DNA from 4 places in the Shinella sp. NM-101 genome. Region 4 is predicted to be linked to each of the others. Evidence: riboswitches for the same ligand, from Rfam matches in the RefSeq annotation. Region 4 holds a riboswitch; each other region holds the start of a gene.
The links. A riboswitch is a leader RNA that binds a small molecule or an ion and turns the genes downstream of it on or off. The one in region 4 is predicted to bind cobalamin.

Region 1 (7,413 bases), on a different contig from region 4:
CACACCGGCCGGTCGAGCCATGTCGACGCCTGGCTGCCGCGCTTTGCCGCGGTGACGAAGGTCTCCTACGATCTCGCCACGGTGCACGATCCAGAGCGCATCGCGAAGGTCGCGCCGTACAGCTTCCTGATCGCCTTCTCCGCCGGCGGCATGTCGCGCCGGGAGGCGCTTTCGCTGGCGCAGCGTGCCCGGACGGCGGGGGCCCGCTGGAGCCTCGTCACCCGCGGCACCGACGGGGCTCTTCTTGCCGGCGAAACCGGCGTCTTCGAAGCCCCGGCCAAGACGGTCGAGGCCATCGACACGCTGGGCGCAGGAGATACCTATATCGCCAACGTCCTCGTCGGCCTGCTCGACGACCGGCCGCCCGAGGCCATCCTGGAAAACGCCGCTGAGGCCGCCGCCCGGACCTGCCTGATGCGCGGCGCCTTCGGGCACCAGGCCCCGATGAGCGTCGACCTCTCCAACATGATGAGCCTGGACGAAATCTACCGCACCACCCGGCCCGCGAAGATGCCCGCCGAGGCGTGACGGAGGCCCGGCCGTCCGCATTCCAGCCGGCGGGCAAGCTCGGGCAGGGAAACGGGTCTCCTCAAATGGACGGCACCATGGCGATGGGGAGGCCGCGAACAGCGCCGTGCCCGGTAACGAGGATCGTGTCGAGGCCGGCGGCCTGTCGGAGTGCATCACCGGCATCGCCAGGCTGAAAGCCGCAAGTCGTGGACGACCGGGGTCATCCTGAAAAAGTGCCGTCCCCGTGATGCCGGAGACCGGCCGGCGGGTCGAAATCCGCGCCGGGCGCCTTACATTGCCATTGCACCGCGCCGTTACGCCGCCGGCAAAGCCGGCCGATCGGAGAGGTCATGTGCGAAGATCATCGTCCTGACGTATCGCGGTCCGTGGATGAGGTGGGATGATGCGCTTTTCCTTCCCGCACAGCCATGCCTTTCAAGGCGGCCGCCTCACGATAGAGGATGCCGAGATGAGCGAAGGCATGTGCGTGGTCGAGTTCGGCGACGGCGTCGCGATGATCGGCGAATGGCACCCGGACGGCGACGACATCCGCCTGAGCGTCCCGGCCTATCGCACGGCGAAGGGCACGGGCGTCGATGCGCGCCGCTGGCAACTGGTGCGAGGCCAGGATGGATCGTGGCGATCCTACCGCCGGTCCTGACCGTATCGTGAGGTGCAGCACCATGACGTTCACCGACCCCCCGCCGATGTCGCGCTCAAAAGCCGCCGCCTATGCCATCGGCCTGCCGATCGCCCTCCTCGCGCTGGTTTTCCTGCCCGTCGGGCGGTTCGACTGGACACCCGGCTGGATCTTTGTCGGCTTTCTCGTCGCCGCATACGCGGTGTCCGCCCTGGTCCTCCAGCGGGCGAACCCCGTCATCTATCGCGCGCGCAGCCGGTTCCAGCCCGGGACCGAGGGTTGGGATCGGATCCTCCTGCTGCTGATGCTGCCGGCCATGGTGGCGGAGGTCCCACTCGCCACGCTCGATGCGGGCCGGATGGCCTGGTCGGCCGTGCCCATGGCATTCGTGGCGCTCGGCTACCTCCTGCTCCTTGCCGGCATCGCCATCACGACCTGGGCGCAGGCGGTCAACCGCTTCTTCGAGCCGGGTGTGCGCCTGCAGCGCGAGCGCGGCCAGCGCGTCATCTCCACCGGGCCCTATGCCTTCGTCCGCCATCCCGGCTATGTCGGGGCGCTCATGATGTTCGCCGGGATCGCGCTGGCGCTCGCTTCCTGGTGGGCGCTCGTGCCGGCGGCGTTCGCCGGCGCCATGCTCGTGCTGCGCACGAACTGGGAGGATGCGCTTCTTCGCACCGGGCTCGTGGGCTATGGCGACTATGCCCGCCGCGTCCGCTTCCGCCTCTTTCCGGGCCTGTGGTGAGAGACGGAACGAATCGGCCGCCCGCGCATTTATCAGCCGATGTTGGTTTTTCGCCCCGCTGCGCCAGCGGGGCGTTTTTTTTGCAGCAGGAGAATTGCCATGGATATCGGAATTCCCTCGCCGCAACGCCCGACCTCCGATCCGGATGCCGCGCTGGTATTCGAGGCCGTCATGCGCGCTGCCGGTCATCAGGCGGCCGCCTACCTGGAAGACCCGGACCCCGCGGACGATCCCGCCATGCCTCGCCCGGACGCTGCCCTTGCGGGCGGCAATAGACGCGCGGACTGAGGATCGATGAAGATCGCGACCTACAACGTCAACGGCGTGAACGGGCGCCTCGCCGTGCTTCTTCGCTGGCTTGAGGACGACGCGCCCGACGTGGTGTGCCTGCAGGAATTGAAATCGCCGAACGACCGGTTCCCGCGCGCGGAACTGGAGCGTGCCGGCTATGGGGCGGTCTGGCACGGCCAGAAAAGCTGGAACGGCGTTGCAATCCTCGCAAAGGGCTTGGTGCCCCTTCTCACGCGCCGGGGCCTGCCGGGCGACCCTGACGACACGCACAGCCGCTACATCGAAGCCGCCGTCGACGGGATGCTGGTCGGCTGCCTCTACCTTCCCAACGGCAACCCTGCTCCCGGCCCGAAGTTCGATTACAAGCTGCGCTGGTTCCAGCGCCTTCTCGCCTATGCGGCGGAACTGATCGAGCTCGATGTTCCCGTTCTGCTGGCCGGCGACTACAACGTCATGCCGACCGACATCGACGTCCATGCGCCCGAGCGCTGGCGAGACGACGCGCTGTTTCGCCCCGAGGTTCGCAAGGCCTATGCCGATCTCCTCGCGCAAGGCTGGACGGATGCGATCCGCCGTCTCCATCCCGACGAGCGGATCTACACATTCTGGAAATATTGGCGCAATTCCTTCGAGCGCGATGCGGGCCTGCGGATCGATCATTTCCTGCTCAGCCCCGCCATCGCGCCGCGGCTGCGCTCCGCCGGCGTTCGCCGCGCGCCCAGGAGCTGGGATCACACCAGCGACCACGCGCCGGTCATGATCGAGATCGCACCGCCGGCCGACAGTTGAAGGACCAGGCTTGTCCGCCGCTTTTCGCGCAATTCTTCCGGGGTCGCGAACCACCGTCGGCGCCTAGCGGTCGAGGTCGGCGTGGTCGAGACCGAAATGATCCAGCACAAGCTGGAGGTTGCGGCGGTTGGACTTGAAATAGACGTCGAAGACGTCGCCCAGCACCGGCACGCTTCCCGCGACCGTATCGAAGCCGATATTGACCAGCATCCTCATGAGCTTGTCGTTCGGCACCCCGAGCCGCCGGGCCTCGTTGACGATGACGAGGCTGACGGCCGCGGCCGCGAAATCGCCGATGCCCGGGACAAGGCCGAGCACGGAGTCCGCGCCGAACGACACGCGCGTGCCGGGAATGCGCAGCGCCGTGTCCATCAGCCGCGCCAAGCCGCGGATCCGCCGGAGGCGCGCCAGATGCTCGATGGGTATGCTGGACCTGTTCATTCTCCTGATGTGGTCCCGGCGCCCAGCGGTTGAAAGGTCCTGCCGCAACTTTTGCTTGCCGGGCGGCTCGATCGCCTGCCGACCAACGCCATGCGCCCGCTTCGCAGATGATCGGGAGGCGCTTCCTTCTCGCAGGTCGGGCTTGTCGGCCTCGCTCCCTCCGGCCCCCCACTGTTCCGCCTACCAGATCCTTCGGTCGAGCTGCGAGGCGATCATCGGCACGGCGGCCGCGCCCGGCGCGCCGAGGCGAAGACGTTGCACGAGCCGCCCGAGGAGATAGGTCGTCGCGGCCGTCGCGGCGATCCTGAGCCAGGGGTGCAGCTCGCCCCGGGAGGGCGGCGCATCCATCCCTTCCGCCTGCCTGCGGATCGTCGCCAGCCGGGCGCGTAGATCGGCGACCTCCCGGCGAAGGTCCGCGACCTGCTGGACGGCGGAAGGCGTTTTCGTCTCGCCCGGCCCCTCCGCCGGGCTCTCGTCCTCGATTTCGGCCAGATGCTCGCGCAGTTGAGCGGGGCTGTCGAACCCCTTGGCCCGGATGTCCGTCATGACGTGTACCTCTCCTGGAACGATGTCGGCGCTTGCCGAAGTCGGGATGAAGAACCCGTCTGTGCGATGGTTGTTCCGCATGCACGGTCACCTGTTGCGGGAACGGCAGATGACGAATAAGCTAAGGTGATGGCGCCGCCGGCGCGAAGCTCACGAGGACGACATGGCAACGGGTACAGTAAAGTTTTTTAATCAGGACAAGGGGTTCGGCTTCATCACGCCCGACAACGGCGGATCGGACGTCTTCGTCCATGTCTCGGCGGTCGAATCCGGCGGCCCGCTGCGCGACGGCGCGAAGGTGAGCTACGACATCGGCCAGGACCGCAAGACGGGCAAGTCGAAGGCGGAAAACGTTCGCTCGATCTGACGGCCGTCAAAGTCTCTGACATCGAATCGACAAGGCTGCCCTAGCAGGGCGGGATGGCGCGCGCCTGAAAACGGCCCGCACTCCCGCCTTCGGCGGCCTGGCCGGACATGCGCCGGATCTTCGATCATCCGGCGCATGTCTCTTGGCGTGCCGAGATTGCCGGCGCCTGGAAAGAATGTGTACTCGCCTGCCCCGCACATGCCGGGACGAACGAGCACGCCTTTTGATCCGGGCAGGGCGGCGACAGCAGTCACCCCGCCATCACTCGGCGTTGCACCGGGATCACGGCGTTCGGCCGCTCCCGATGAACGAGCGAAGGCATCCGCCATGACAGCCGGACGCACCCCTTCCGTTCGTCTTCCGCGAACGATCGCGCGGACTGCCAGGATCTGCGAGGCAGGGTGGCGGGCCTGTCGACTTGAATACAGTTCCAGCCCTTTGCGATGACCGCCGAAAGGACCGTGCTGCCGGCAGAGGCGTCGATTGTTACCGCTCCGTTTTCTCCCAGGCGAGCGCGGTCGCGAGATAGCCGAGGGCGAAGGCGGCGCCGATGCTGTAGATCACGAGCAGGATTTCCAGGGGGCCGAGGGCCGCGCCGAATGCAGACGGTTCGAGCAGCAGGACGGCCACCGTGCTTGCGGCGCCGAGCGCGAAGCCGATGCAGAGGCGACTCAGCATGTAGCGTACGAGCGCTGGCATTGGTCGGACTCCGGGTTCAGGACAGTCAACGATCCCGGCCCGCCAATGTTCCGTTCGAGCAGCGCGCCCGCACGAAGGCTTGGCCTGTCTGCGGGGATCGGATCGCCTGAGGCGAAATCCGCTCGGCCGGCCACGCAAAACCGGCACGGATGGAGCCGCTCTTTGCGCTTCGACAAACACCGATCCGGAGTATCGTCGCGCCCGGCTTTTATCGATTGACGGTCTTGTCCCCCAACGATTAGGGTCCGCGCTGGAAACGGCTCCGCCGCAAGGCGGATTAAAAGGGAACACGGTGAAGCCGGTTTGAGGCTGAAGCCGGGACTGCCCCCGCAACTGTAACCGTCGAGTCTTCTTCCAATTGCCACTGGGATGCGTCCTGCGCAGCCGGGAAGGCGGAAGAGAGACGAAGAAACGGAAGTCAGGAGACCTGCCCTTTCCAGTCACCCATGCCAGGCACGAGGGGTGCCCCGGCGCGGACGTCCGTGGCGGTGACACGATGTGTTGCCGTGTGCGGGACGGGCCGGTCGGAGTTTTCCTTGCTCCTCAGCTTTGCCAGTCGGACCGCGGTTTATAGCGAACCGGGGCGCAGCGATGCGCCCGAATGTGCCTGGGGGTTGATTTGAAGACGGTCCTTTTGACGACGAGCGCGCTGGCATTGGCGTTCACGGGGATGGCCGGCACGGGCATGGCCCAGGAAGCGGGCGCCGATGAAGGCGGGGCCACGCAGCTCGAAGCCATCGTGGTCACCACGCCGCTGCGCCGCGAATCGAGCCTGGCGCGCTCGACGTCCTCCGTGACGGTCGTAAGCGAGGAAGAGATCCGGCGGTCCGCCGCGTCCGACCTGGCATCCCTGCTCAGAAGCTATCCCGGCGTCACCGTGACCTCGAACGGCGGCATGGGCGCCGATTCGAGCGTCTCGCTGCGCGGTGCCACGGCGGCGCAGACGCTGGTCCTCGTCAATGGCGTGCGCGCCGGTTCGGCGACCGCCGGCACCGTCAACCTCTCCGCGATCCCGCTTGCCTCGATCGAGCGCATCGAGATCGCCAAGGGCGGCCATTCCGCGCAATACGGCGCCGACGCCATCGGCGGCATCATCAACATCGTCACCCGGCAGGGCGGCGTCTGTGCCGATGGCCGCACAAGCTGCGGCACGGCCATCGTCGGCGTGCTGCATCCGTGGGGCGGCTACGTTTCGGGCAATGTGCAGGGCCGGAGCGCCGATGGGATCGATTATGCCTTCGGCGCGCAGATGCTGGGCACCGAGGGCTACGATTTCACCCTGCCCGCCACCTTTGGACACGAACCCGACAAGGACGGTTTCCGGCTGGGCTCGTTCAACGCCTCGCTGTCGAAGGACTTCGATTGGGGGCGTATCTATGCCGACGGGCTCTATGCGCGCGGCCGCAACCAGTATGACCGCCAGCCGGCGAACGAGGCGGACACGGCCAACGCTTCCGGCCGCATCGGCGCGCGCATCGACCATTCCGATAGCTGGTCGTCGACCGTCGAAGTGATGGGCGCGCTCGACAATGCCTCGAATTTCGGTCGGGCCACCAGGGGCGACGATTTCGACACGCTGCGCTACGGCGTCCTCGCCTCCACGCAAAGGACGTTCGAGACGGACGAGGCGAAGCACATTCTGGCGGGCGGGGTCGAAGCCTATCGCGATTCGGTCGACAGTTCGTCCATCTCGGGCGTCGCCTACGCGGCGACGAAGCGCGACCTGGCCGCCGTCTTCGGCCAGTATTCGTTCGAGTATCGGGGCCTTACGTTCGACAGCGGCCTGCGCTTCGACCACAACGAACAGTTCGGCGGCGCCACCACCTACAATATCGGCGCGAGCTACGAACTGACGCCGGACCTGGTGGCGCGCGCATCCTACGCCACCGGCTTTCGCGCGCCGACCTTCAACGACCTCTATTATCCGGACCCCTACCTCTCGGGCAATCCCGACCTCCGGCCGGAAACGTCGCGTTCCTACGAGATGGGATTGAAGTGGCAGGCCACGGCCGATACGGGCCTCGACATGGCGGTCTATCACATGCGCGTGGAAGACCAGATCAACTGGGCGCCGGTCGATCCCGCCGACCCCCTCGGCGCCTGGCACCCGGACAATGTGGAAAAGGTGCAGGTAACCGGTTTCGAGGCCACCCTGACGCACCGGTTCAGCGAGGCGTGGAGCGGCAATCTCGGCCTCGACATCCGCGAACCGCTGAACAAGAGCCCGGGCAGCCACGGCAGGTATGTCGCCTATGGCGACCGCTTCAAGGGCATGGCGGGGCTCACCTACACGCCCGTGGAGGATCTCGAACTGTCGGCAGCCGTCATCTATGGCGGTGAGCGCTATGCGGATGCCGCCAACACCATCAGGCTTCCGCACTACATCAC
Region 2 (7,413 bases), on a different contig from region 4:
CCCTCGATGCACCATCGACAGCCTGCCTCACCGCGTCCTCCCCTTCGGCGAGCCCCCTGCCGATCGCCGAAAGCTCGCCCAGCTTCTGCGTGGCAAAGGAAAGCCAGGACTTGAGGTCCGCATCGAGCGCCGTTTCCAGTTCGAGGTCGATCGGCACATGCAGCAGCGGGCATGAGGCGGCAACCTCGACCGCACCCGCGGCGCGCGCGGAAACGACCGGCGCCAGCCGGCCAAGGATCGCCGCAAGGTCCGCCTTCCAGATGTTGCGCCCGTCGATGACGCCGAGCGACAGGACCCGATCGGCCCCCATCGCCTTTGCGACGGGTTCGAGTTGCTCCGGCGCTCGCACCAGATCGACGTGGAGACCGGCGACGGGGAGCGCGGCGACCGCTTCCAGATTGTCGGCCAGCGCGCCGAAATAGGTCGCCAGCATCACCTTCAGGCCCGGCGCGGACCTGGCAAGCGCCTCATAGGCGAGCTTGAAGGCATGGCGCTCGCCTTCCGTCAGGTCGAGCGCCAGGACGGGTTCGTCGACCTGCACCCAGTCGGCGCCGGCGGCCTCCAGCCGGCGGAAGAGCTCCTCGTAGACCGGCAGCAGCCTTGCCAGGAGATCGAGCGGCTTGAAGGTCGAGGGCCGGGCCTTCGAGAGCTTGAGGAAGGTCACCGGACCGAGCACGACCGGGCGCGTATGAATGCCGAGCGCCTTGGCCTCCAGGAAATGATCGACCGGCTTCTGCGCGGTGAGCGTGAAGGCCTGATCCTCGCCGACCTCAGGGACCATGTAGTGATAGTTCGTGTCGAACCACTTGGTCATTTCGAGCGCCGGCACGCCCTGCGCGTGGTGCGCATGGCCGCAGTCGGCGCGGCCGTCGCCCTGACTGCCGCGCGCCATCGCGAAGTAGATCGACAGCGGCACCTCGCCGCCCGTCCAGCCGTAGGCGGCCGGGATTGCGCCGACCATCACGGCCGTGTCGAGCACATGGTCGTAGAGGGAGAAATCGTTGGAGGGAATCTTCGTGATGCCCTGGTCGCGCTGGAGCGCCCAGTTTTCGGCGCGCAGCCTGCGGGCCGTTTCGAGAAGGTCGCTTTCGGCGATCCTGCCGGCCCAGTGGCCTTCGAGAGCGAATTTCAGCTCGCGGTGGCGACCGATGCGCGGGAAGCCGAGGGAGGCGACCGGGAGAGTTTGCTTGGACATTGACATACCCCATAGGTTTCAGGGGGCATGGGTAAAGCGGACGCGAGCAGGCATCGCCGTTTCAGGCGAACTGCAGCAACCACCGGGACACCCCGCCCGTGGACGTTATTTCGTCTTGGCAGGTCTCCTGGCTCACGGGTCGTCACCCTGTCCGTCTTCCCAAGGCCTTGGCCTCAGTGACATCGGTGGACAGCGGCTCGCCGTTTACAGTTGCGGGGGCAGCCCCGGCATTGCCGACGGATCGACGCACCGGATTCCCTCTTAGCCCTGGGACGGATAATGCCGCTCCAGGGAACCATGACGGGGCACAGTTCTGATCATAACGGAGGGATTGTCAACAGATATAAAGAAATCTTTATGTCTTTATTTATTTTACTGATCGCGGAGCACCGCTCTCACGCGCGGCCGATCTCGTCGAGATACCACTCGATGTAGCGCAGTTCGTTGTGCTCCATCGGCGCGATGGGGCCGGGCACGAAATAGTGCGACTGCACGCCGCGGGCGGTGTGCTCGATGATCGCCTTGTCCTCCGCCGTCGTGACCTTCCAGAGCCAGGTGAGCTTCCCGAGATCGTAGTCCCTGCCCTCCTGCGCATTGCCGTCGACCAGCCAGATCAGTTCCATCTCGCAGCTTTCCGCCGTCTTCGGGATGAAGCGATAGATCATGCCGTGGTCGGGATAGCAGACGAGGAATGTCGTGCCGCCAAGATGGATGGAGGTGACCCCGCCGTCGAAATCGGTGAATCGGCCCATCAATGGCGCGACCGCCCTGCCGTCCTCGCTGCCGCTCTGCACGCCGTCATAGAGCGCATAGCGGAAGGCATGGATCGCCTCGCGGCCCTCGCGCGAGGTCTGCCAGTGATTGCCGGAGCCGACCTCGATGCCGAGCGCGCAGGTGCGCGCCTCCATCGCCTCGTTCAGCGCCTCGATCATGTGCAATGGCTGTTCCAGCGCATGGGTCTGCGAATATTCCGGATGCGCGGGGCCGCAATGGTAGCATTCCACATAGTTCTCCACCGCCAGCTTCCAGTTGGCGGCGACCGGATAGGTCTCGCGATGCGCGACCCTGGCACCCGCCCAGCCGTATTGGCCGCAGGTCGCGTGCAGCAGGTTCTCCACCTCGGAAAAGTCGAGCGGCTCTTCGGCGAAGGAGATGAAGACGAGCCCTTCGACGACGCGGACATGCAGCGTCTTCAGCCCGTGGTCCTCGCGCCTGAAATCCTTCGGCATCAGCCGGGCCGCCTTGAGGCTGCCATCGTTGCCGTAGGTCCAGGCATGGTACGGACAGACGAAGACCCGCGCATTGCCCTTCTGTTTCGTGCAGACCTCCGCGCCGCGGTGGCGACAGACGTTGAGCATCGCATGAACCGACCCATCCGGCGCGCGCGTGAGAATCACCTGCTCGGTATCGATGCGGAAGACCTCGAAGTCATTGACCTCTGGAATGACGCTCTCATGGGCGAGACAGTGCCAGTGGCGGCGAAAGACCCGCTCCATATCGCGCCGGTATATCTCCGGATCCTGGTAGAACGGCCGGGCAAGGCCATGCCCCTTGCGGTGCTCGACGATCAAGCGGGCGATTCCATCATTTGCACTATCGATTAGAGCGTCCGCAGCCTGCGCCATGCTTCTTCAACCGTAAAACGTTTTCGATGCAGCGCAGTATCAGCAGCGGCCCGGCGGCCGGCAAGGTGCCGTAATCGGGATAATTAATCGATAAAATCAATCACATGAAAATCCGGAAAACCGTTTGCATGTCGCGATCGGATATTGTCGTTCATGCGGGCCCGTGCACCGGGAATAGCGGATGCGCGATGAAATCGGCAACCGGATCGCGGGGTTGCGCCGCGGCCCGCCGTCAGGCGGCAGGCCTGCCGGGCCGGAAACCGCCCTCACCCGTTTTCCTGAATGCGTCATCGACCGGCAAGCCGGTCAGAACGCCTTGGCGGCGTCGATCACGCGGAACTGGATGCGCCGGTTGCCCTGCCAGCTATCGGCGGAAAGCGTGCCGGCCAGATGCACCGCCTGCCCGCGCTCCTTCATCAGGAAGAGGCCGAGATCGGCTTCCGCGGCGCGGAAGGCCATGGCGTCGAGCCGTCCGCCGTCGGGGCCTTCGAGGCTGACGCGCAGATGATTGACGCCGACGGGGCGCACGTCGCGCACGCGATGCGCCGGCAGCGCGAAGATCGGCTGCGGATGGCCGGAGCCATAGGGGCCAGCCTGTTCGAGCTGGTCGGCGAGCGCGAGCGTTGCGCCGCTGGCGCTGAGCGCACCGTCGATCTTCAGCGTCTCCACGGCCACCAGTTCGCGCACGGCACGCTCCGCGCGCTCCTCGAAGAAGCTGCGCAGCCGGCCGAGATTGCTCCGCTCCACCGTCAGGCCCGCCGCCATGGCATGGCCGCCGCCCTTGACGAGGATGCCCTCCTCCACGGCAGCGCGCACCATGCGGCCGAGATCGAAGCCGCTGATCGAGCGGCCGGAGCCGGTGCCCTTGCCCGAGGGGTCGAAGGCGATGGCGAAGGCCGGGCGGCGGAAGCGGTCCTTCAGCCGCGAGGCGAGCAGGCCGACGACGCCGGGATGCCAGCCCTCGCGGGCCGTCAGGATCACCGCGGCGCTTTCGCCGGTACCGTATTCCGCCTGCGCCTCGGCCTCGGCCTCGGCGAGCATGGCGACTTCCATGGCCTGCCGCTCGCGGTTGAGCTCGTCGAGCTGCTTTGCGATTCGCTCGGCCTCGCCCGGCTCGTCGATGGTCAGGAGGCGGCTGCCAAGGGCGGCATCGCCGATGCGTCCGCCGGCATTGATGCGCGGGCCGACGAGGAAGCCGAGATGATAGGGCGTCACCGGCCCGCCGATGCCGGCCTGCTTGAGCAGCGCCGTCAGGCCGGCATTGCCGAGATGGCGCGCGGCGACGAGGCCCTTGACCACATAGGCGCGGTTCAGCCCCTTCAGCGGAACGACGTCGCAGACCGTCGAGAGCGCAACGAGATCGAGCATGGAGAGCAGATCGAAGCTTCCCGCGCGCGTGTCGCCGCGCTGGCGCAGCAGCCGCTGGAGCGCCACCAGAACAAGGAAGACGACGCCGGCGGCGGACAGATGCCCCTGCCCCGACAGGTCATCCTCGCGATTGGGATTGACCAGCGCCACGGCAGGCGGCAGGTCCACACCGACCTGGTGGTGGTCGATGACGACGACGTCGATGCCGCGCTCGCGCGCGACGGCGAGCGATTCGTGGCTCGTCGAGCCGCAGTCGACCGTGACGATCAGTTGCGCGCCGCGGTCGATAAGCTGGCCGATGGCGTTCGGGTTCGGGCCGTAGCCCTCGAAGATGCGGTCGGGAATGTAGATTTCCGCCGGCACGCCGAAATGCGCGAGGAACCGGTAGAGCAGCGCCGAGGAGGCCGCACCGTCGACGTCGTAGTCGCCGAAGATCGCCACGCGCTCGCCACGCTCGACCGCGCGCGCCAGCCGTTCCGTCGCCGCCTCGCAATCCATCAGGCCGTAGGGTTCCGGCATCAGCCGGCGGAGCGTCGGATCGAGGAACTCCAGCGCGCTCTCGAAGGCGACGCCGCGTCCCGACAGGACGCGGCAGATGAGGTCCGGCAGGCCATGGGTCTGGCTCATCGCCAGCGCGCGGTTTTCCCCCGCCTGGTCGAGCCGCGCCACCCAGCGCTGCCCGGTCGCCGAGCGCTCGACGCCGAGGAAGGCCCGGCTGACGGGATCTGCGTTTTCCAACATGCTCATGGCGGCTCCGGCAACCAAACTGCAGGCAAAGTCGCGTCAACCTCTCCTTCGTCATGCTCTGGCCTGACCCGAGCATCCACCCGCCTTCCCGGAGGATGGATCCTCGGCTCAAGGCCGAGGATGACGACAGTGGGTGTGGCGAGGTTCATCAACGACCCGATACCACGCCTTGCCGAAGACGCGAAAATCAGGCCGCCTTCGGCCGCTCGATGCGGATCACCTGCGGCTCGCCGACAAGATAGCCCTCGCTCTTGATGGAGGCGACGGCCTTGCGGACGGAATCCTCCATCGTCGCGTGAGTGACGAGAATGATCGTCTTCGGATCGGTCGATTCGGCCGTCGACTGCGCGCGCTGGACGATGGATTCCAGCGAGATGCCGTTCTCCGCCATGTGCCGCGCGATGCTGGCGAAGACGCCCGTGCGGTCCTCCACCGAGAGACGGATGAAGTAGCCGCCGTGGTGCTTGCGGATCTGCGCGCGCTTGTAGGGGGCGAGCGCCGCCGCCGGGCGGCCGAGCGCCGGCACGGTCTGCGCGCCGGGGCGGCTCTTGGCGATGTCGGCGATGTCGCCGAGCACGGCCGAGGCCGTGGCATTGCCGCCCGCGCCGGGGCCGACCATCAGCAGCTCGCCGAGAATGTCCGATTCGATGGCGACGGCGTTCGTCACGCCATCCACCTGCGCGATGACGCTGTCGAGCGGCACCATGGTCGGATGCACGCGCTGTTCGACGCCCGTATCGGTTTTCTGCGCGACGCCGAGCAGCTTGATGCGATAGCCGAGATCGGCGGCGGCGCGGATATCGTCGATGGAGATGTTGGTGATGCCTTCGAGATAGATGTCGTCGGCCGAAATCCTCGTGCCGAAGGCGAGCGTCGTCAGGATCGACAGCTTGTGCGCCGTGTCGTTGCCCTCGATGTCGAAGGCGGGGTCGGCTTCGGCATAGCCGAGACGCTGGGCTTCCTTGAGGCATGCCTCGAAGGAAAGCCCCTCCTTCTCCATCTTGGTCAGGATGTAGTTGCAGGTGCCGTTCATGATCCCGTAGACGCGGGAAATGGTGTTGCCCGTCAGGGATTCGCGCAGCGCCTTGATGACCGGGATGCCGCCGGCGACCGCCGCCTCGTAGTTGAGGAGCGAGCCGTGCTTCTCGGCGATGCCGGCAAGCTCGACGCCGTGCGCGGCGAGCAGCGCCTTGTTGGCCGTCACGACATGGACGCCGCGCGACAGCGCCGCCTTGACGGCGGCAAGGGCCGGATCACCCGCCCCGCCCATCAGTTCCACGAAGACGTCGATCTTCGCCTCGCGGGCGAGCGCGACCGGATCGTCGAACCATTCGGCAGCGGAGAGATCGACGCCGCGATCGCGGCCCTTGCTGCGTGCGGTGACGGCGACGATCTCGATCGGCCGGCCGCACGTCGTCTCAAGCATGTCCCTGCGTTCGACGAGAATCTTCGCGAGCGAGGCACCAACGGTCCCCAAGCCCGCAATGCCGATCTTCAGGGCATCAGCCATGGTCATGTCCTATGAGTTCTGGAAAAGCCCTCCGCTGAACGCGGAGGGCGGATTTCATTAGCGATGGGCGTTCAGCGAGATGACGTTGTGCATCGTCTCGTCGGCCGTGGAAAGGAACTTCTTAATATTGCGCGCAGCCTGGCGGATGCGGTGCTCGTTCTCGACCAGCGCGAGGCGGACGTAATCGTCGCCGAGCTCCCCGAAGCCGACGCCGGGAGCGACGGCGACATCCGCCTTCTCGACGAGCAGCTTGGAGAATTCCAGCGAGCCGAGATGGCGGAACTTTTCCGGGATCTTCGCCCAGGCGAACATGGTCGCCGCCGGCGGCGGCACTTCGAAGCCGGCCTTGCCGAAGGTCTCGACCATCACGTCGCGGCGGCGCTTGTAGACGTTGCGCACTTCCGCGATATCCGAGCCGTCGCCGTTCAGCGCATGGGTCGCGGCCACCTGGATCGGCGTGAAGGCGCCGTAATCGAGGTAGGACTTCACGCGGGTCAGCGCGGCGATCAGGCGCTCGTTGCCGACGGCAAAGCCCATGCGCCAGCCGGGCATGGAGAAGGTCTTCGACATGGAGGTGAATTCGACGGTGATGTCCATCGCGCCCGGCACTTCCAGCACGGACGGCGGCGGCGTGTCGTCGAAGTAGATTTCCGAATAGGCAAGGTCGGAGAGCACGATGATGTCGTGCTTCTTCGCAAAGGCGATGACGTCTTTGTAGAAATCGAGCGTGGCGACCTGGGCCGTCGGGTTCGACGGATAGTTGAGGATCAGCGCGAGCGGCTTCGGGATCGAGTGGCGCACGGCGCGCTCGAGCGGCGGGAAGAAGCTCTCGTCCGGCTCGACCGGGATGGAGCGGATGACCCCGCCGGTCATCAGGAAGCCGAAGGCGTGGATCGGATAGGTCGGGTTCGGGCAGAGGATGACGTCGCCCGGCGCGGTGATCGCCTGCGCCATGTTGGCGAAGCCTT
Region 3 (7,413 bases), on a different contig from region 4:
CGGCCCGGTGACGATCCTCAACTGGTCGTTCGTTCGCGACGACATTCCGCGCAGCGAGACCTGCCGGCAGATCGCGCTCGCCATCCGCGACGAGGTGGTCGACCTTGAAAAGGCCGGCGCTAAGATGATCCAGATCGACGAGGCGGCGCTGCGCGAGGGCCTGCCGCTCCGCCACCGGGACTGGCAGCACTACCTCGGCTGGGCGGTCGAATGCTTCCGCCTGTGCGCCAGCGGTGTCGCGGACGTAACGCAGATCCACACCCACATGTGCTACTCGGAGTTCAACGACATCATCTCGGCCATCGCCGCCATGGATGCCGACGTCATCTCCATCGAGACGTCGCGCTCGAAGATGGAACTGCTCGATGCGTTCCGCGATTTCGACTATCCGAATGAGATCGGTCCCGGCGTCTACGACATCCACTCGCCGCGCGTGCCCGACGTGGGTGAGATGACCGGCCTCCTGTCGCTCGCCCGCAAGCGCCTTCACGATCGCCAGCTCTGGGTCAATCCCGATTGCGGCCTGAAGACCCGCAAGTGGGACGAGGTCCGGCCGGCGCTCGTCAACATGGTGGCCGCGGCCGGCGAACTGCGCAAGGTAGCGCAGTGAGCGCGGGCGAACAGACCTTCGCGGCGCCGGGAGAAATCCCGGCGCCGTCGAGCCGCCTGCTGGACCTCGTCTTTCCCGGCGACACCAACCACCACGGCACGCTTTTCGGCGGGGCGGGGCTCGCGCTGATGGACCGCATCGCCTTCATCGCCGCGACCCGCCATGGGCGCGTCCCCTTCGTGACGGCGTCCTGCGACCGCGTCGATTTCCAGGCGCCGGCCCGCGTCGGGGAACTGGTCGAGTTCCTGGCGCGCGTGACGCGCGTCGGACGCAAGTCCATGACGGTGGAGGTGGAGATGATCGCCGAAGGCCTCGTCAGCGGCGAACGGCGGCTGTGCACCCGCGGCAGCTTCAGCATGGTGGCCGTTCCCGAAGGCAAGGCGCCGGACTGGCATCTGCCGCCCCTTTCCGCGGCGTATGAGGAGTTGGCTCCCGGCCTGCGCGCGAGCGACATCGTCTTTGCCGACCAGGCGAACAGCTTCGGCCGCATGTTCGGCGGCGAGGCGCTTGCCGCCATGACCAAGGCGGCCTTCATCGCCGCCACGCGGCACGGCCGGAAAATCACGGTGCTCGCCGCGTCCGAGCGGGTCGATTTCCGTGCGCCGGTGGCCGTGGGATCGATCGTCGACACGGTCGCGACGGTGGTGCGCGTCGGGCGCAGCTCGATGACCGTGGCGGTCGAGCTCTGGTCGGAGGACCTGATGAGCGGAAGCCGCGCCCTGACCGCGACCGGCCGCTTCGTCATGGTCGCGGTCGATGAAAGGGACCGCCCGGTTCCGGTTGTCCGCCACGATGGCGGTCCGGCATAGGCGGGGCTTTTCGCCTGTGTCGTTACGGGCACCGCGGATGTCGCATTCCCGATGGTCCTTTTGCCCGCCGGGTGGTTTGCTGGATGCATTCAGGGTGCCATCCCGGCCTGGTCGGGATGGATAATTGGGAAACCGGTCCAAGGCCGGTGCTGCCCCCGCAACGGTAGCGGAACAAAATCTCGACGAATGCCACTGGCTCCGGCCGGGAAGGCGTCGAGAGCGTCCTTCAGGACGGTTCCGAAGCCCGGAAACCAGCCATGAATTGATGACTCGGCCGATTGCGGTGGGCGATCGGGAGGCGAACGGCGTTCCCTCTCGGGGCCGCCCCGTTCCTTCCCCTTTCCATCCTCGTCCGGAACCATTTCGCAAGCCACCCGCCGATTCGCATTTGCGACACGGCAACCGGCGCGGCGGCCACGATGAAGGACAAGCACATGGCAGATCTCTGGGACGTCTTGAAGAGCCACCTCGTGGACCAGAGGGCAGGGTGGAGCATGGGCTCCTTCGGCGCGGTCGCCGAGTTCCATCAGGACAAGGGGGAATATCTGGAAGCCGATGCCCCGGCCATGCTGGTGCGCGCCACCCCGCGGGGCGCCATCCGGCTCGATTCCGAGGTGGTCGAGCAGATCGTTCCTGTCGCCTATGAGGCCCTCAGCCCCCGGCCGCACCGCTGGAGCCATGGTATCGCGCTGTGCCTGCCGGAAAAGGATGCAGCGATGAAGCGGCGCAAGGTCCTGACCGAGCTAGGCCCGGACGGGGACGCGGTGCGCCCGGCGGACAGGCGGGCGATTCTCTTCGACGTCGGCCTCAACCTTCCGCAGTGCGATTTCTGCATTCGCACCGGCGATCCGGCGCTGCTGGCGATCCTGCGCGCCGGTGCCGGGCGCAGCCTGTTCGAGACCGGAAACCCGGCGGCCGCGGCCGTGCTGAAGGCGCATCCGCACCGCGTCGCGCTGACCCGGATCGGCCGCATCGAGGTGTTCCAGAAGATCGGCGGGCCGGATACGGGCGGCGTCTCGCCCGCGGGGCCGCACACGCATCTTCTTCCGCAACTGCTGAAATCGCGTCGCACCCATTCGGCCAACACGCCGATCCCGCGATACCACATGCCGCTCGGCTATCTTCACCCCGCCAATCCCGTCATGGACGGCATGGGGCGCGATCGGAATTTCGACATCGAGGATCATGCCCGGTTCCAGGCGCTCTTCGAGCGCTTCGCCCGCCCGGACCTGCCCATCGTGCGCAAGGCGGTGCTCGACGGGCTCGCAAGGCGCCTGGAACCGGACCAGTTCCCGACGCCGTCCGACCGCTTCAGCCGGGCCACGGTGCGCATCACGCTGCGCCAGCAATACAGGCTCGCCGAGCGGTTCGGCGGCGGCTCCTATCTCGAACTGGTCTCCAGGTGGCGCAACGCGCTCGACGGCACGGCGGATGCTGCGGCGATGGACGACGACGCGCCCGGCCACGGGGTCCTCGAAGCGGCCGAAACCGGCCTGGCGCTGGCGGCGACCGGCTGAAACCGTCGAGAGTGCCGTAAAAGAACAAGCGGCGGTCGCCCCGCCGCGTTGACACGCCGGAAACGCCGTTGATAGATAGGCGCACCACCTCGGGAAGCCAGTGAAATTCTGGAGCGGTCGCGCCACTGTAATCGCATCCTGCGAAAGCCAGACCTCGGGTGCATGAATATCGGCCCATAGCGAACGCGCATTCAGAGAGGGATCCATGTCCGACATTACCTTGAGTCACGGCACCACAGTCACACCCATTCCCGCAAGCCAGTTGTTTCCGTGGGCGCTTTTCGGCGGCCTGCTGATGCTGCTCGCCCTTTATTTCGTCAGCACGGAAGAGGGCGCCGCGCGCGTCCTGTCCGGCCTCGAAGTCCACGAATTCGTGCACGACGGCCGGCATCTGCTCGGCTTCCCCTGCCACTGAGGAACGGACATGACTGGTCATCTTTTGCTGAGAGGCATGATAGCAGGCCTCGTCGCGGGCCTTGTCGCGTTCGGTTTCGCGCGCGTCTACGGCGAGCCCCAGGTCGATCGGGCGATCGCGTTCGAAGAGCTGATGGCGGCGGCCGAGGCACCGGCGGACGGCGCGGCCGAGGAGCCGGAAGCCGTCAGCCGTGAAACCCAGGCCGGCCTCGGCCTCTTCACCGGCGTCGTCACCTACAGCGTGGCGATGGGCGGCATCTTCTCGCTCGTCTTCGCCGGTCTCTATGGCCGCGTCGGCCGACTGAGCCCCCGCGCCCTGGCGCTGGTGCTCGGCGCCGCCACCTTCGTGGCGCTCGTCGCGGTTCCGGACCTGAAGTACCCGCCGAACCCGCCCGCCGTGGGCGATCCCGAGACGATCGGCGTGCGAACCGGGCTGTTCTTCGTGACGCTCGCCGCCTCGATCTTCGCGCTGGCGCTCGCCGTCGCCTTCGCCCGCCGCCTCGGCGAGCACCTCGGCCGCTGGAACGGCGCGATCGTCGCCGGCATCGCCTATGTCGTGTTCCTGGCGATCGTCTTCCGGCTGCTTCCCGGTATCAACGAGGTACCGGAGAACTTCCCGGCGACGGCGCTCTACGATTTCCGTCTGGCGACGATCGGGCTGCAACTCACGCTCTGGACGGTTCTCTCCCTCGTCTTCGGCTATCTGGCCGAGAGGAGCCTCCGGCGCTCGGGCAACTATCGCGCGGTTCCCGCGGGAATCTGACGCGGCGAGATGGAGTGCCGCCGTCGGGCGGCATTCCCCTTGCGGCAGGAGAACCGCGTTGCGTTTGCTCTTCCTCCTCATCGGCCTTGCCCTGGCGGCCGGCCAGGCCGAGGCGCACGGCAGCCGTGCCGCATCCTACAACGCCACCGGCCTTGCCATTCCGAGCCTGTCGCACGGCGCCCTGCTGGTGCTCGACGAATACTATGGCCCCATTCTCCGTCTCGCCGACCGGGCGAGGGAATCGGACCCTGTCTTCCGCAAGCTTCGGAACTATGCCCGCATTCAGAACTATTACTGCCTGTGGGGGCTGGCTCCGCGTGCGATCGCCGATGAAGCGAGCCCCTTCAACGAATGCTCCCATGCCTATCTCTCCGCCGCGCGGATGCTGCTGCTGCATATGAGGGACATGCCGAGTGTTGAGGCCGCTGCGGGCGAGATGATCTCCACCGTCGACGTCGAGATGGTGCGCCGCGGCAGCAGCCTGATCCAGTGCGAATATTCCGCCGAGCCCTTCCATACGGGCGGGTTCGTCACGCCCCATTGGGAAAAGGTGGCGGATCACGGTCCCACCCTGGCGGCGGCCCTCTCGCCCGTTCCCGTTATGCTCGCCTTCGCGGTCCTGCGGCGGAAAAGCCGTCGTGCCGGGGCGGGGCGATGCGACAATTAGGCGAGGGGAAGGGCCTGTTCACGCTGTCGGCCGATTGATAAGAGTTGCGGCGAGAGGGTTCGATGACGAAACGGCGGCAACACGGCAGGTATGGAATGGTGGCGGTAGCCGTCGCCATCCTCATGGCGTTTCAAAGCCTTCTCGGCCCGTTCGCCATGGCGGCCGGCGCGGCTTCGCCCATGCTCGACGCCTTCGGAAACCCGCTTTGCATCGCGGGCATGGAAGGGCACGAGCCGGCCTCTGCGCCGGGCAAGGATCACGCGCTGATGCCGGAATGCTGCACGCTGGCGTGCAGCATGTCATTTGCCTTCGTCCCGACGGACAGGGCTGTCGCGATCCTCTTCACCCCGCTTGTCCAGCCGTTGCCGCGCGTGCGCGTGCGGTATGCGGACCAGATCCGGTCTGTCCTGGACGATCTTCCGGGCAATCCGCGAGCGCCGCCCGTCGCCGCCTGATTGCCGGGCCTTCGCCCGCCCCGACTTTGCATGATGGATTGAATCCGGCGCGACGATGCTCGCAGACCGGAGGAGGGAGCCAGGCAGGCCCTTCCGCGCAAGTCAGTGCCTCGTGCTGCGCACGCGGCCGGCGCCGATCCGTCATGCCGTCGACCCGGCGGCGATGCCTCGCGATCTCCCGCAAAGTTCACGACCAATTCCCGGATTTCGCCGGCAGGATGACCGGCATAGTGGAGAATGACATGTTGAAACGTACCCTTACCGCCATCGCCGTCCTCGCGCTCGGCACCTCGACTGCCTTTGCGCATGTCTCGCTGCAGTTGAAGGAGGCGCCGGTCGGCGGGAGCTACCGCGCCATCCTGCAGGTGCCGCACGGTTGCGAAGGCAAGGCCACCAATGTTCTTCGCGTGCAGGTGCCGGAAGGCGTCATCGCGGTGAAGCCGCAGCCGAAGGCCGGATGGACGCTTGAGAAGATCAAGGGCGCCTACGCCAAGTCCTACGATTATTACGGCACGCCGACCAGCGAGGGCGTGAAGGAAATCGTCTGGAGCGGCGGAAGCCTCGGCGACGACGAATACGACGAATTCGTCCTGCGCGTTTACCTGACGAAGGACCTGAAGGCCGGCGAGACGCTTTATTTCCCGGTCGTGCAGGAATGCGCAGACGGCCTTGCCGAGCGGTGGATCGAAATCCCCGCGGCCGGCCAGTCCGTGGATGACCTCGAACTGCCGGCTCCGGGCGTCAAACTGCTGGAAGCCGCCGGCGGCCATTGAGCCGTGCAGGCCGGCGCCCCTGCGGCGCCGGCCTTTTTCAAGGGTTCGGAGGTGCTCGTGCGAAAATCCAGTCTCGGCCGGTCGGGTGTTCTGGCGCTGCTTGCGGGCATTGTATGGTGTTGCCTTGCCGTCGCCGCCATGGCGCACGCCTCGCTGACGGCAGCGGTACCCTCGGACCAGTCCGTACTCGCGGGACCCCCGAAGGCCCTCTCGCTGTCGTTCAGCGAGCCGGTGTCGCCGCTGGTGCTCAAGCTCGTGCAGCCGGACGGCGACGTCGCCCCGCTGGAGAACTTCGTCCTGCGCGACCGCACCCTGGAGATCGTGCCGCCCGACCAGCTTCCGAACGGCACCTATGTGCTGACCTGGCGCGTCGTCTCCGAAGACGGGCACCCCGTTGCGGGATCGACGGTCTTTTCGATCGGGGCGCCGAGCGCGTCTGCGCCGGCGGTGGCCGGTGATGTCGACCGGTCCGTACGCGCCGCGCTCTGGCTTGCGAGGGTCGGGCTCTATGCGGGGCTTTTCTTCGGTATCGGCGGCGTCTTCGCAATCCGCTGGCTGATCCCGGGCGGCGACGGCGCGGCGCGGATCGTGGGCCCGGCCCTTGTGCTCGGCCTCGTGGCGACGGTCGTGTCGGCCGGGTTGCAGGGGCTTGACGCGCTTGGCCTGCCCATTCCGCGCCTCATCGACCAGTCGGTCTGGAAAGCCGGGCTTGCAACGAGCTTCGGTTCGACCGTCGCTGTTCTGGCATGTACGTTCCTTGCGGCAGCGTTCGCACTGAAGGCGCGCTCGATCCTTGTCGGGCGAACCGCATCAGCGGGTGCGCTCATCGCCGGCAGCCTCGCGCTGGCGCTCAGCGGCCATGCGAGCGCGGCGATGCCGCAATGGCTGATGCGGCCCGCCGTCTTCTTCCATGCCGTGACGATCGCGATCTGGATCGGGGCCCTCGTGCCGCTCGCCTATGCGCTGCGGCGTAACGCGGATGCCGGCCGCGCGGGGCTGGACCGGTTCTCGCGGCTCATTCCGCTGGCCGTCGGCGTGCTGGCCGTCGCGGGCGTGTTGCTCGCCGTCGTTCAGGTCGAGCATCCCGCAGCGCTGCTCTCCACCGCCTACGGCAACGTGCTTCTGGCAAAACTCGCCCTGCTTCTGGTCCTTTTCGTCCTTGTCGCCGTCAACCGCTGGGCGCTGACCGGGCCGGCGCATGCGGGCGCGGCGCAGGCAAGAAACCGTCTGGTGCGCGTCATCGCGATCGAGAGCATCGTCATGCTTGCGATACTCGCGACTGCGGCGACCTGGCGGTTCACGCCGCCGCCGCGCGCCCTCGCGGTCGCCGCCGCCCAGCCGGTCGAGATCCACATCCATGCGGACAAGGCGATGGCGGAGGTCACGGTCAGCCCCGGCCGGGCTG
Region 4 (7,413 bases):
CGAGCTCGGCGCCCTTGCCGGGCCGTTCTCGCCGCTGGTCGCCGGCACGGCGCGCTACATCCGCAGCAAGGCGCTCGAAGGAAGGGATGCGACATGGAACTGATCTGCCCGGCCGGCACGCCAGCCGCCTTCCGCGAGGCGGTGGAAGCGGGCGCCGACGCCGTCTATTGCGGCTTTCGCGACGAGACCAACGCGCGCAACTTCCCCGGCCTCAATTTCAGCCGCGAGGAACTGCGCCAGTCCATCGCGCTCGCCCACAGCAAGCGCGTCCTCACCTTCGTCGCGCTCAACACCTTCATGCGGGCGGGCGACGAGGCGCTGTGGTATCGCGCGGCGGACGACGCGGTGGCGCTCGGCGCCGATGCGCTGATCCTCGCCGATTTCGGCCTGATGGCCTATGTCGCGGAAAAGTACCCTGAGCAGCGGCTGCATGTTTCCGTGCAGGCCTCGGCCTCCAATGCCGACGCCATCCGCTTCCTCATCGAGGCCTTCGGCGCAAAGCGCGTCGTGCTGCCGCGCGTCCTCACCGTGCAGGACATCGCGCGGCTGACGCGGCAGATCGACTGCGAAGTCGAGGTCTTTGCCTTCGGCGGGCTCTGCGTCATGGCGGAGGGGCGCTGCTCGCTCTCCTCCTACGCCACCGGCAAGTCGCCCAACATGAACGGCGTCTGCTCGCCCGCAAGCCATGTGCGCTACCGGCAGGACGGCCCGGACCTCGTCTCCGAGCTCGGCGCCTACACGATCAACCGATTCGGCCCCGGCGAGGCCTCCGGCTATCCGACGCTCTGCAAGGGACGCTTCGAGATCGGCGACGTCGAGGGCTACGCCTTCGAGGACCCGGTCTCGCTCGACGTCATCGACGAGATCGACGCATTGCGCGCCGCCGGCGTCTCGGCGCTGAAGATCGAGGGACGCCAGCGCGGCAAGGCTTATGTCGCGGAGGTCGTGTCCTCGCTGAAGAAGGCGCTCGATGCGGCGCCGGCCGAGCGCGCGGCGCTCGTTGCAAGGCTTCGCGCCATGAGCGAGGGCCAGCGCACCACCACGGGCGCCTACGACAAGCGCTGGCGATAGGAAAGAGCATGACGACGACAGCAAATCCCGCCCTCAGCCTCGGGCCGGTCTATTTCCTCTGGGACGGGCCGAAATGGCGCGACTTCTATTTCCGCATCGCCGACGAGGCGCCGGTGGAGCATGTCACGCTCGGCGAGACGGTCTGCTCCAAGCGCCAGCATTTCAGCGAGCCGCACGTCGCCGAGGTGATCGAACGGCTGGAGGCGGCCGGAAAGAGGGTGACGCTCTCGACGCTCGCCATGGTGACGCTGGAGCGGGAAAGCCGGCACGTCCGCGATCTCATCCGCGACAGCGTCCATCCGGTCGAGGCCAACGACCTTTCCGCCCTCGGCCTCCTCAAGGGCAGGCCGCATTCCATCGGCCCGCTGGTCAATGTCTACAATGCCGCCACGGCGCGCATGCTTGCCGCGCGCGGGGCGCAGAACATCTGTCTGCCGCCGGAACTGCCGGCCGCCTCGATCCGCGAGATGCTGGCCGCCATGCCCGGCTTTTCCTTCGAGCTCTTCGCCTTCGGCCGCATGCCGCTCGCCATCTCCGCCCGCTGCGCCCATGCGCGCTCCAAGGGGCTGACGAAGGACAATTGCCAGTTCATCTGCGGCGAGGAGCCGGACGGCCTGCCGCTGCGCACGCTCGACAGGCAGTCCTTCCTCGTGCTGAACGGCGTGCAGACCATGTCGAGCAGTTGCGCCGTGCTGGTCGACGACCTCGCGCCGCTGGCCGAGGCGGGCCTTTGCCGCGTCCGCCTGTCGCCGCAGGACTGCGACATGGTGGCCGTGGCCAACCTCTATCGCGCCGTGCTCGACGGCCGGATGGATGGTGCGGAGGCGATCGCGGAACTGGCATCCGTCTATCCGGGCGTGCCCTTCTCAAACGGCTTCCTGCACCAGCAGGAAGGCGCGGCCTGGGTGTCGCGCGGGCGGAACGCGGCGATGGGGCACGCCTGAGCGGAAGGCTCAGGCGAAGACCTCGCGCACGTCCGCCTTGGCGGAGAGCAGCGCCTCCAGCAGCACCTGCTCGGAAAAGACATGGCGGCGCAGGCTTTCCTGGAAGCCGCCGATCATGCGGGCAACGGTATCCGGGGAGAGCGCGCAACGCTCCTCCGCGACCGCCTTCAGCGTCAGCGACAGTTCCTCCGCGGCCAGCCTGTCATAGCGGTGCTCCGCCTTCAGCCGCTCGATCGTCAGGGCCGCGAAGCAGGAGCCGGCATTGCGGTCGAAATCGGGAAAGAGCAGGCGCTCCTCCAGGTCGTGAACCGCCCTGAGGAGGGGCGGGATCGCCTCGGCGAGGTCCCGCAGTTCGCTGACGATCCCGGGCTCTCCTGCCGCCTCCTCGAGGCGCAGGCAGAGATCGAGCAGGTCTTTATGAAGCGCTTCCAGCCGGCCGATGTCGGCAGCGGCGAGGGACGGTTCGGTCATGGTGCCTCCTGCAGCCTGTCCATTCGGCAGCGCATCCGTGCGGCGATATGTGTGGCCGGGCTGCGCATCCGCCATGGAACGATCCTTTTGACGCCGCCATCATGCCGTGCTCCGGCCCGCCGCTCTTTGTGCCGGCGCAAAGTCGCCCGCAGGCGGACCGGCGGGCCTGCCCGCGCCGCCGCCGGCCGAATGTCATGAATCCGTTGATAACCTGCCATAGCCATTGACGCATTTTTTACCTCGTCTACTATATCTTGTGTTCGAGGTTCCTTCGATTCGAGAGGATCGAAGGCTAAGACGGGAATCCGGGGCGGCCATGATGGCCGCGACAATCCGGAGCTGCCCCCGCAACTGTAAGCGGCGAGCATTCGTTCGATGAGCCACTGGGGCGCAAATGCCTTGGGAAGGCGGACGGATGTGGCGACCCGCAAGCCAGGAGACCTGCCTCGCGCATCAACGTCCACGGGCGGGGAGTCCGGCAGGCGAGTGGTCGGTGCGGAATGATGCCGCCCGTCGTTTTCCCTGGTGCCCCGCGTAACTGCTTCGGGGTGAAGTCCATGTCGATCACGTTTCCAGCGTATCCGCGCGAGTAGCAGCGCCCCTGTGCCCGGCCGTCGGTACACGGCCGTCCATCTCATGTCCGACGTCTCGGACGGCCATCGGCGGATGGCCGGACGATCTCCCATGCCCAATTCCCAGACCACGAGGAAAACCATGTCCATCACCGTCTATTCCAAGCCCGCCTGCGTCCAGTGCACCGCGACCACCCGCGCGCTCGACCGCCAGGGTATCGATTACCGAGTCGTCGACGTGTCCGAGGACGCCGATGCCTTCGCGCTCGTGCAGGGCCTCGGCTATCGCCAGGTTCCCGTCGTCATCGCCGGCGAGCGCCATTGGGCCGGCTTCCGGCCGGACATGATCAGCGCGCTCGCCTGAGGGGCGCATGATGGCCGGGCTCGTCTACTTCTCCAGCCGTTCGGAAAACACCCGCCGCTTCGTCGAAAAGCTCGGGGTCAAGGCCCTGCGCCTGCCGGTCGATGCGGCGGAGGAGTCGCCGGAGGTCGAGGACCCCTTCGTGCTGGTCTCGCCGACCTATGGCGGGGGCGGCCAGAAGGGGGCGGTGCCGAGGCCCGTCATCCGCTTCCTCAACAATCCGCGCAACAGAAGCCTGATCCGCGGCGTCATCGCGGCCGGCAACACCAATTTCGGCACCGGATACGCCGTCGCGGGCAACATCATTTCCGCGAAGTGCGCGGTGCCGTTCCTCTACCGTTTCGAGCTGCTCGGCACGAAGGAGGACGTCGACAACGTCAGACAGGGACTGGAACGATTTTGGACACGATGAACACCCCGACGCCCCGGGACGCGAGCGAAAAAACGCCTCACGCGTTTCCTCACCCCGTGGCAGACAAGCCGGCGAAGGCCCCGGAAATCACGGCGCTGGATTACCACGCGCTGAACGCGATGCTGAACCTCTACGACGACGAGGGGAAGATCCAGCTCGACAAGGACCGGCAGGCCGCCAAGCAATATTTCCTCCAGCACGTCAACCAGAACACGGTCTTCTTCCATAACCTCAGGGAGAAGCTCGATTACCTGGTGACCGAGGGTTATTACGAGCAGGAGGTGCTGGACCAGTATTCCTTCAATTTCGTGCGCGATCTCTTCGACCACGCCTATGACAGGAAATTCCGCTTTCCCACCTTTCTCGGCGCGTTCAAGTACTACACGTCCTATACGCTGAAGACCTTCGACGGAAAGCGCTACCTGGAGCGCTACGAGGACCGGGTCTGCATGGTGGCGCTGGCGCTGGCGCGCGGCAGCGAGCAGCTTGCCCGCGAGCTCGTCGACGAGATCATCTCCGGCCGCTTCCAGCCGGCGACGCCCACCTTCCTCAACGCCGGCAAGAAGCAGCGCGGCGAGCTCGTCTCCTGCTTCCTGCTGCGCGTCGAGGACAACATGGAGAGCATCGGCCGCTCGATCAATTCGGCCCTGCAGCTTTCCAAGCGCGGCGGCGGCGTCGCGCTGTCGCTGACGAACCTTCGCGAGATGGGCGCGCCGATCAAGCAGATCGAGAACCAGTCGTCCGGCGTCATCCCCGTGATGAAGCTGCTGGAGGACAGTTTCTCCTATGCCAACCAGCTCGGCGCGCGGCAGGGGGCGGGCGCGGTCTACCTCCACGCCCATCATCCCGACATCATGCGCTTCCTCGACACCAAGCGCGAGAATGCCGACGAGAAGATCCGCATCAAGACGCTCTCCCTCGGCGTCGTCATCCCCGACATCACCTTCGAGCTCGCCAGGAACAACGAGGACATGTACCTGTTCTCGCCGCATGACGTGGAGCGCGTCTACGGCGTGCCCTTCACCGAGATCTCGGTGAGCGAGAAGTACCGCGAGATGGTCGAGGACGGGCGCATCCGCAAGAAGAAGATCAAGGCGCGCGACTTCTTCCAGGTCATCGCCGAGATCCAGTTCGAGAGCGGCTATCCCTACATCATGTTCGAGGACACGGTGAACCGGGAAAACCCCATCGCCGGCCGCATCTCCATGAGCAATCTCTGCTCAGAGATCCTCCAGGTGAGCGAGGCGAGCGAGTTCAACGACGACCTCTCCTATGCGAAGATGGGCAAGGACATCTCCTGCAACCTCGGTTCGCTCAACATCGCCGCCGCGATGGACAGCCCCGATTTCGGCCAGACCATCGAGACCTCGATCCGCGCGCTGACGGCGGTCTCGGAGATGAGCCACATCTCCTCGGTCCCCTCGATCGAGAAGGGCAACGACGACAGCCACGCCATCGGCCTCGGCCAGATGAACCTGCACGGATATCTCGCCCGCGAGCGCATCTTCTATGGTTCGCAAGAGGGTGTCGATTTCACCAATATCTACTTCTACACGGTGACCTACCACGCCGTCCGCGCTTCCAACCGGCTGGCGGTGGAGAAGGCAAAGAGCTTCAAGGGCTTCGAGAACTCGAAATACGCCTCCGGCGAATATTTCGACAAGTACACCGAGCGGGAATGGCTGCCGGCGACGGAGAGGGTCAAGGCCCTTTTCGATGCGGCGGGCATCGACATCCCGACCCAGGAGGACTGGCGCGCGCTGAAGGCCGCTGTCATGGAAGGCGGGCTCTACAACCAGAACCTCCAGGCCGTGCCGCCGACCGGCTCGATCTCCTACATCAACCACTCGACCTCCTCGATCCACCCGATCGTCTCGAAGATCGAGATCCGGAAAGAGGGCAAGATCGGCCGCGTCTACTATCCGGCCGCCTTCATGACCAACGACAATCTCGACTATTACCAGGATGCCTACGAGATCGGCCCGGAGAAGATCATCGACACCTATGCGGCGGCCACGCAGCACGTCGACCAGGGCCTGTCGCTGACGCTGTTCTTCCGCGACACCGCGACGACCCGCGACATCAACCGGGCGCAGATCTACGCCTGGAAGAAGGGCATCAAGACCATCTACTACATCCGCCTTCGCCAGATGGCGCTGTCCGGCACGGAAGTGCAGGGCTGCGTCTCCTGCGCCCTCTGATTTCGGTGACGCCATGAACATCCAAGTGAAGACCAAGGCCCCGAAGGCCGCCAGCGCCATCCGCGCCATCAACTGGAACCGCATCGATGACGACAAGGACCTGGAGGTCTGGAACCGCCTGACCGGCAATTTCTGGCTGCCGGAAAAGGTGCCGCTCTCCAACGACATCCCCTCCTGGGCGACCCTGAAACCGGAAGAGCAGAAGCTCACCATCCGCGTCTTCACCGGCCTCACCCTGCTCGACACGATCCAGAACGGCGTCGGCGCGGTGAAGCTGATGGCGGACGCGGCAACGCCGCACGAGGAGGCGGTGCTTTCCAACATCTCCTTCATGGAGGCGGTGCATGCGCGCTCCTATTCCTCGATCTTCTCGACTCTGTGCCTGACGCCCGACGTCGACGACGCCTATCGCTGGTCGGAGGAGAACGAGTTCCTGCAAAGGAAGTCGGCGCTGATCATGGAGCAATACGCCTCCGGCGATCCCCTGAAGAAGAAGATCGCCTCCGTCTTCCTCGAAAGCTTCCTGTTCTATTCCGGCTTCTACCTGCCGATGTACTGGTCGAGCCGTGCCAAGCTCACCAACACCGCCGACCTGATCCGCCTCATCATCCGCGACGAGGCCGTGCACGGCTACTATATCGGCTACAAGTTCCAGCGCGCAATCGAGCGCCTGGGCGCGCAGAAGCAGCAGGAGATCAAGGACTTCGCCTTCGATTTCCTGCTCGAGCTCTACGACAACGAGGCCAGGTACACCGAGGAACTCTACGACGGCGTCGGCCTCACCGAGGACGTCAAGAAGTTCCTGCACTACAACGCCAACAAGGCGCTGATGAATCTCGGCTACGAGGCGCTCTTCCCGCCGGAAGCCTGCAAGGTCAACCCGGCCATCCTCTCCGCCCTCTCGCCGAATGCCGACGAGAACCACGACTTCTTCTCCGGCTCCGGCTCGTCCTACGTCATCGGCAAGGCGGTCGCGACCGAGGACGAGGACTGGGATTTCTGAAAGTCTCAGCCGGACGCCGGATCGGGGTGGGCACCGAAGAACCGCAGCGCCCACCGTCGGCCGTCGCTTGTGAGGGTCATCAGGCCGAGCGGCTCGATGTCCGCGCGCCAGACGGCGGTGAGCGGCGCCTGCAGGACATGGGCAAGGACGATCTTCAGCACGACGGCGTGGGTGACGGCGAGCCGGTGCCCGCCCGCTCCGTGCTGGCCATCGAGCCATGCGGCGCATCGCGCGCGCACCGCCTCGAAGCTCTCCCCGCCATGCGGCGCAGAAGCAGGGTCCGTCATCCATTCCCGGAGGCCGAACGGGTCTTCCGCCGCGATCTCGTCGATGCGGCGGCCGTTCCACCGCCCGTAGTCGACATCGCGCAGGGCATCG

Region 1: it holds a riboswitch for cobalamin, as region 4 does, so the genes downstream of both, L0976_RS09915 (TonB-dependent siderophore receptor) here and nrdH (glutaredoxin-like protein NrdH) in region 4, are expected to answer to the same signal.
Region 2: it holds a riboswitch for cobalamin, as region 4 does, so the genes downstream of both, metE (5-methyltetrahydropteroyltriglutamate--homocysteine S-methyltransferase) here and nrdH (glutaredoxin-like protein NrdH) in region 4, are expected to answer to the same signal.
Region 3: it holds a riboswitch for cobalamin, as region 4 does, so the genes downstream of both, L0976_RS18735 (hypothetical protein) here and nrdH (glutaredoxin-like protein NrdH) in region 4, are expected to answer to the same signal.

The regions. Positions count from the first base shown of each region.
Region 1 covers NZ_JACBFT010000004.1:111,438-118,850, reverse strand. Annotated here, with positions in the region: gene L0976_RS09960 (PfkB family carbohydrate kinase) at 1-528, shown strand, start outside; gene L0976_RS09955 (hypothetical protein) at 980-1,171, shown strand; gene L0976_RS09950 (isoprenylcysteine carboxylmethyltransferase family protein) at 1,194-1,892, shown strand; gene L0976_RS09945 (hypothetical protein) at 1,992-2,180, shown strand; gene xth (exodeoxyribonuclease III) at 2,187-2,972, shown strand; gene L0976_RS09935 (DUF4112 domain-containing protein) at 3,036-3,413, opposite strand; gene L0976_RS09930 (hypothetical protein) at 3,594-3,959, opposite strand; gene L0976_RS09925 (cold-shock protein) at 4,123-4,326, shown strand; gene L0976_RS09920 (hypothetical protein) at 4,813-5,025, opposite strand; cobalamin riboswitch at 5,266-5,475, shown strand; gene L0976_RS09915 (TonB-dependent siderophore receptor) at 5,627-7,413, shown strand, end outside.
Region 2 covers NZ_JACBFT010000010.1:79,685-87,097, forward strand. Annotated here, with positions in the region: gene metE (5-methyltetrahydropteroyltriglutamate--homocysteine S-methyltransferase) at 1-1,195, opposite strand, end outside; cobalamin riboswitch at 1,295-1,510, opposite strand; gene L0976_RS18750 (aromatic ring-hydroxylating dioxygenase subunit alpha) at 1,591-2,820, opposite strand; gene recJ (single-stranded-DNA-specific exonuclease RecJ) at 3,127-4,935, opposite strand; gene L0976_RS18760 (homoserine dehydrogenase) at 5,123-6,445, opposite strand; gene L0976_RS18765 (LL-diaminopimelate aminotransferase) at 6,503-7,413, opposite strand, start outside.
Region 3 covers NZ_JACBFT010000010.1:71,743-79,155, reverse strand. Annotated here, with positions in the region: gene metE (5-methyltetrahydropteroyltriglutamate--homocysteine S-methyltransferase) at 1-610, shown strand, start outside; gene L0976_RS18740 (acyl-CoA thioesterase) at 607-1,419, shown strand; cobalamin riboswitch at 1,495-1,694, shown strand; gene L0976_RS18735 (hypothetical protein) at 1,854-2,936, shown strand; cobalamin riboswitch at 3,028-3,090, shown strand; gene L0976_RS18730 (CbtB-domain containing protein) at 3,142-3,351, shown strand; gene L0976_RS18725 (CbtA family protein) at 3,361-4,113, shown strand; gene L0976_RS18720 (hypothetical protein) at 4,172-4,780, shown strand; gene L0976_RS18715 (hypothetical protein) at 4,876-5,235, shown strand; gene L0976_RS18710 (YcnI family protein) at 5,478-6,008, shown strand; gene L0976_RS18705 (copper resistance protein CopC) at 6,066-7,413, shown strand, end outside.
Region 4 covers NZ_JACBFT010000007.1:42,369-49,781, reverse strand. Annotated here, with positions in the region: gene L0976_RS14720 (SCP2 domain-containing protein) at 1-103, shown strand, start outside; gene L0976_RS14715 (peptidase U32 family protein) at 94-1,071, shown strand; gene L0976_RS14710 (U32 family peptidase) at 1,080-2,015, shown strand; gene L0976_RS14705 (hemerythrin domain-containing protein) at 2,025-2,486, opposite strand; cobalamin riboswitch at 2,733-2,950, shown strand; gene nrdH (glutaredoxin-like protein NrdH) at 3,201-3,422, shown strand; gene nrdI (class Ib ribonucleoside-diphosphate reductase assembly flavoprotein NrdI) at 3,433-3,831, shown strand; gene nrdE (class 1b ribonucleoside-diphosphate reductase subunit alpha) at 3,828-6,032, shown strand; gene nrdF (class 1b ribonucleoside-diphosphate reductase subunit beta) at 6,046-7,035, shown strand; gene L0976_RS14680 (histidine phosphatase family protein) at 7,041-7,413, opposite strand, start outside.